Linked DNA regions of Bacillus pumilus. The protein of the gene in region 1 interacts with the protein of each later gene in a pairwise test. Links are inferred from orthologs where the notes say so. Each region holds a gene or a part of one and is shown in the gene's direction. Other genes may lie near its edges.

The links. Proteins that work in one complex are often made in the same cells at the same time.
Region 2: the proteins of rlmB (region 1) and tsaE interact in binary tests that used the Escherichia coli proteins (3 or more experiments, as listed by UniProt). The link is inferred for Bacillus pumilus from one-to-one orthologs.

What each region holds. Positions count from the first base shown.
Region 1 is NZ_CP046128.1:117,525-120,407, forward strand. Bases 1-2,837 are described here. They hold rlmB (23S rRNA (guanosine(2251)-2'-O)-methyltransferase RlmB), read left to right. Parts: upstream 1-962; coding sequence 963-1,712; downstream 1,713-2,837. Other genes in these bases: cysS (cysteine--tRNA ligase), read left to right, coding at 1-544; GKC25_RS00630 (Mini-ribonuclease 3), read left to right, coding at 548-979; rae1 (ribosome-dependent mRNA decay endonuclease Rae1/YacP), read left to right, coding at 1,715-2,227; sigH (RNA polymerase sporulation sigma factor SigH), read left to right, coding at 2,291-2,837. In the rest of the region: more of sigH, read left to right, coding at 2,838-2,883. UniProt on the Escherichia coli protein: Specifically methylates the ribose of guanosine 2251 in 23S rRNA.
Region 2 is NZ_CP046128.1:557,277-560,254, forward strand. Bases 21-2,952 are described here. They hold tsaE (tRNA (adenosine(37)-N6)-threonylcarbamoyltransferase complex ATPase subunit type 1 TsaE), read left to right. Parts: upstream 21-1,214; coding sequence 1,215-1,691; downstream 1,692-2,952. Other genes in these bases: thiL (thiamine-phosphate kinase), read left to right, coding at 225-1,202; tsaB (tRNA (adenosine(37)-N6)-threonylcarbamoyltransferase complex dimerization subunit type 1 TsaB), read left to right, coding at 1,672-2,361; rimI (ribosomal protein S18-alanine N-acetyltransferase), read left to right, coding at 2,387-2,815; tsaD (tRNA (adenosine(37)-N6)-threonylcarbamoyltransferase complex transferase subunit TsaD), read left to right, coding at 2,808-2,952. Outside these bases: more of tsaD, read left to right, coding at 2,953-2,978. UniProt on the Escherichia coli protein: Required for the formation of a threonylcarbamoyl group on adenosine at position 37 (t(6)A37) in tRNAs that read codons beginning with adenine.

The sequences.
Region 1 (2,883 bases):
TGATGTGCTACGCTTCTTTATGTTGTCGGTTCACTACCGTCATCCAATTAACTACTCAATGGATTTACTAGAGAGTACAAAGAGTGCGTTTAACCGACTCAAAACGTCGTATGCTAATTTACATCATCGCCTCGAGAGCAGCACGAATATCACAGAAGACAATGCTGAATGGCTGGCGAAGGTTGAGGAGCAGCGTGCGACATTTATTTCTGAAATGAATGATGACTTTAATACGGCAAATGCAATTTCTGTTTTATTCGAACTTGCGAAACAGGCGAATTATTATATGGAAAATGATCATACTTCGGAGGAAGTGATCAAGGCATTTATCGGCTTATTCCAAGAAATCACGTCTGTTCTTGGCTTCTCATTAGAAGAAAAGCACACGCTTGACGAAGAAGTAGAAGCGTTAATTGAAAAACGCAATGAGGCTAGAAGAAATCGTGACTTTGCGCTATCTGATCAAATTCGTGACCAGTTAAAGAGCATGAATATTGTATTGGAGGACACTCCTCAAGGTACTCGCTGGAAAAGAGGAGAATAGGTCATGTTGAATTTTGAAAAGCTGAAAGACGGTAAACAGTTGAACGGACTTGCGCTTGCTTATATGGGTGATGCCATTTTTGAAGTCTATGTGAGGCATCACCTCCTCCAAACGGGGGCGACAAAACCAAATGAGCTGCACAAACGAGCAAGCAAGATTGTTTCAGCTAAATCTCAGGCAGCTATTTTATTTACGCTTCAGCAACAAGGCTTTTTCACTGAAGCAGAAGAAGCAGTGCTGAAAAGAGGAAGAAATGCAAAATCAGGCACAGTGCCTAAAAACACAGACGTTCAAACGTATCGTTATAGTACGGCGCTTGAAGCGCTCATGGGTTATTTATTTATTGAAAAGCAGGACGAACGCTTAGAAGAGCTGATTAGTCAGGCGATTGAAATCGGAACGTCAGGGAGGAAGACAAATGAGTCAGCAACATGATTATGTGATTGGGAAAAATGCAGTGATTGAAACACTGAAGTCAGATCGGGAGTTATACAAGCTCTGGATGGCAGAAAACACTGTAAAAGGACAAGCCCAGCAGGTCATTGAACTCGCTAAAAAACAAAATATCACCATTCAGTATGTTCCGAGGAAAAAGCTTGATCAAATGGTAACAGGTCAGCACCAGGGAATCGTTGCACAAGTAGCAGCATATGAATATGCGGAATTGGACGATCTGTATCAAATCGCCGAAAAGCGGAATGAACAGCCGTTTTTTCTTATCTTAGATGAAATTGAAGACCCGCATAATTTAGGATCCATTATGCGTACAGCAGATGCTGTAGGTGCACACGGGATTGTCATTCCGAAAAGGAGAGCGGTCGGCTTAACGACAACCGTTGCCAAAGCATCTACTGGGGCGATTGAACATATTCCTGTTGCCAAGGTCACCAATCTTTCAAGAGCTCTTGATGAGATGAAAGAAAGAGGAATCTGGGTCGCGGGAACAGATGCGTCTGCCAAACAGGATTACAGACAATTTGATGGTACGATGCCGCTTGCTCTTGTGATTGGCAGTGAAGGAAAAGGGATTGGCCGATTGATCAAGGAAAAGTGTGATTTTCTGATTAAGCTGCCTATGGCCGGGAAGGTCACTTCGTTAAACGCATCAGTTGCCGCTAGTCTATTGATGTATGAAGTGTATCGAAAACGTTATCCGTTAGGAGAATAGAGATGGACATCCTCTTAGTCGATGGATACAACATGATAGGTGCATGGCCTCGGCTGCAGCACTTAAAGGAAAACAGCTTTGAAGAAGCCAGAGACGTGCTGATTCAAAATTTAGCAGAATATCAAGCATACACAGGGTATCGAGTCATTGTCGTATTCGATGCCCATATGGTCAAAGGAATCGAAAAAAAGCGGATCAACCACCGAGTAGAGGTCATCTTTACGAGAGAGAATGAAACAGCTGATGAGCGGATTGAAAAGCTGGCCCAGGATTTGAATAATGTTCGGACGCAAATTCATGTGGCGACCTCAGACTTCACAGAACAATGGGCAATTTTTGGACAAGGAGCTCTTCGGAAGTCGGCTCGAGAGCTTTTGAGAGAGATTGAAGTGATCGAACGAAAGATAGAGACGAGAGTCAAAAAGATTACTTCTGATAAACCAGTATCCAAGATTGAATTGTCAGAAGATGTATTGAAAACGTTTGAAAAATGGCGGCGTGGGAATCTGGAATAGCTTGACGATATTTCAACCATTAATGTATAATATTTCTATCTAGGTGCGGTCGGGGGGATCGAAGTGAATCTAAACAACAGCAAGGATAAATCCATCAGAGAGCAATTTTGCCAGTTGGAAGATGAACAAGTCATTGAAAGGGTTCATGTCGGAGATAGTGATGCGCTAGATTACTTAATAACGAAATACCGCAATTTTGTACGTGCAAAAGCAAGATCTTATTTCTTGATTGGAGCGGATCGAGAGGACATTGTCCAAGAGGGGATGATCGGACTTTATAAGTCTATCCGCGATTTCAGAGAGGACAAGCTTACTTCATTTAAGGCTTTTGCAGAATTATGTATTACCCGCCAAATTATCACCGCAATTAAAACAGCTACTCGCCAAAAACATATCCCGTTAAATTCCTATGTATCATTAGACAAGCCAATATATGATGAAGAATCAGACAGAACATTGTTGGACGTCATTTCCGGTGCTAAAGCGCTTAACCCAGAAGATTTAATCATTAGCAAAGAAGAATTTGATGATATTGAAATGAAAATGGGGGAACTACTAAGTGAGCTGGAAAGAAAGGTACTTGTGCTTTACCTTGATGGCAGATCCTATCAAGAGATTTCTGAAGATTTAAACCGTCATGTGAAATCAATTGATAA
Region 2 (2,978 bases), 440 kb from region 1 along the record:
TCTTTTCGTACGTATCCAAGATGCAATGAATTGGTTTGTGTTTGGCTACACGTTATGTGAAAAGAAAAAGATAGATCACTTCAACCCAGCCTGGTTTTTTCATACCAGGCTTTCTTTATATCATTTTTAATTGGAATTGAAACTCATATTGGCTTACACTAATACTAATTATGTCTGACATCGTGTCTACTCAATCAATTGATTGCATGAAGGGGCTGCTTTTTATGGATGAATTTGATCTTATTCGCCGAATTACACCAAAAGAAACACATCAGCGTTCTTTGGTTATGGGCATCGGTGATGATGCAAGTGTTTATCAACCTCATTCACATTGTGAAGAGGTCGTTTGTGTTGATACAATGGTGGAGTATGTTCATTTTCGTTTTGATTTTTCCACACCTTTTGAGATTGGCTTTAAAGCACTAGCGGTCAATGTCAGTGATATTGCCGCAATGGGAGGAACCCCAAAGTATTATCTTGTATCGATTGCGATCCCCCCTCATGGTGATGAGACGATCGTCTCAGCTCTTTACGAGGGAATGAAAGCATTGGCTGACACCTATCATATGGATTTAATTGGTGGAGATACGGTCGCCACTCGCAGTGACTTTGTCATTACAGTGACGGTCATTGGCGAGGTTCCCAAGGGAACAGCTTGTTATCGTCACAGTGCTCAGACAGGAGACGTCGTCTTTGTCACAGGTGAGCTTGGTTCATCAGCTGCTGGCTTATCACTTTTAATGAACGAAGTAACCCCTACCAAGGCAGTCGACAAAGCCTTTTTTCTTGAGCGTCATAAAAAGCCTCAGCCTCACATTGCTGCTGGACATATTTGCTCAAGCTTCCCACGGGTCACCTTGAATGATGTGAGTGATGGATTAGCGAGTGAGCTGAATGAGATAGCCGAAGCGAGTCATGTGACGATTGAGATAGAAGCAAACAAGCTCCCCGCACATCCAGATTTACCAGTGCTGCGTAAAGACTGGCTGGAATGGGTGTTATTTGGCGGGGAAGACTTTGTATTAACTGGTACGATTCCAGAGGCTGATTGGGAAAGCTTTGAAATGCAATGTAGAAAAGAAGACATTCAAGTCAAACGCATTGGACAAGTCAAAGGTGATCAAGCAGCAAGCGTTATATTAAAAGACAATGAACAGCAAACAATGTTAATGAAAAAAGGATATAATCATTTTAAGAAATGAGGTGACATAACTGTGAAATTAACATGGACGACAAAAGGTGCGGATGAGACGAAACGAATTGCCGCTGCTTTGGCCAAACTTGTGATGCCAGGCGATGTTTTGACATTAGAAGGGGATTTAGGTGCAGGCAAAACTACTTTTTCAAAAGGTTTTGCAGAAGGCTTAGGGATTACCCGTATCGTCAACAGCCCTACCTTTACGATTATTAAAGAATATACCGATGGCAGACTGCCACTTTATCATATGGACGTGTACCGCATGGAAGATGCGGAAGAAGATATTGGGCTCGAAGAATATTTTGAGGGCGAAGGTGTATGCTTGGTTGAGTGGGCACATCTCATTGGACCTCAATTGCCTTCCACCTATTTGAAAATAGAAATGCTGAGAACAGAACGTGAAGAAGAACGTCATCTCACGTTTAGTGCAAAAGGGGAACGCTATAAGACCCTTTGTAAGGAGATGAAAGAATTTGACCATACTGGCAATTGATACGTCTAACCATACACTAGGAATTGCCCTTGTAAAAGATTCCACAGTGATTGGTGAGAGCATCACGTATTTAAAAAAGAACCATTCCGTCCGAGCGATGCCGACTGTTGAGGCATTAATGAAAGAATGTGGTGTAGCGCCAAGTGAACTAAGTAAAATCGTTGTAGCGAAAGGACCTGGTTCCTACACTGGTGTCCGAATTGGTGTGACCATTGCAAAAACACTCGCGTGGACGCTGTCTATCCCGATATCGGCTGTTTCAAGTTTAGAAACACTTGCGGCAAATGGTCAATATTTTGATGGATGGATCTCGCCACTATTTGATGCGAGAAGAGGACAAGTTTATACTGGGCTATATACGTTTGAAGAAGGAAAAATCAAAGAGATCAAACCAGACCAAAATATCTTGCTCACGGATTGGCTTCATGAGCTGAAGCAGACAGGAAAGCCTGTCCTATTTCTTGGGCAGGATGTGCATCTTCATGAAGAGAGCATTCGCTCCATTTTAGGAGAAACTGCTGTGATAGCAGAGGGAGCTTTTCATAACCCAAGACCTTCAATGCTTGCGTTTTTAGGGACAGATCGTCCTGCTGAAGATGTTCATCAGCTTGTTCCTAACTATATTCGTTTGGCAGAAGCGGAAGTGAAATGGCTTGAAGGACAAAAATAATCTCAACATAACAGAGATTCGAAAAATGACGGTAGCGGACATTCCAGAGGTGTATACGATTGAAGTGCATTCGTTTACTGCACCTTGGAAAAAAGAATCATTTGTCTATGAGATTCTCCATAACCAGTACAGCCATTATTTCCTCATTGAAGAAGATAAACAGCCTGTTGGGTATTGCGGGGTCTGGATCGTCATGGACGATGCACAAATTACGAACATTGCGATTCTCCCTGAGCATAGAGGAAAGGGCTACGGGGAAGCATTGCTGCGATATGTCATGGAATTTTGCAAAGAAAAAAAGACAGATCATCTTTCTTTAGAGGTGCGGGTTTCGAATACACCTGCACAATCCCTTTATGAAAAGCTTGGTTTCAGACCAGCTTCTATTCGAAAGAATTATTATACGGATAATGGGGAAGATGCATTGGTCATGTGGGTGAATATAAATGAGTGAACAAACAGATCGATTCATATTAGGTATAGAGACAAGCTGTGATGAAACAGCTGCATCCATTGTAAAAAATGGGAAAGAAATTGTGGCGAATGTTGTGGCCTCGCAAATAGAAAGTCATAAACGATTTGGCGGTGTTGTACCAGAAATCGCTTCAAGACATCAC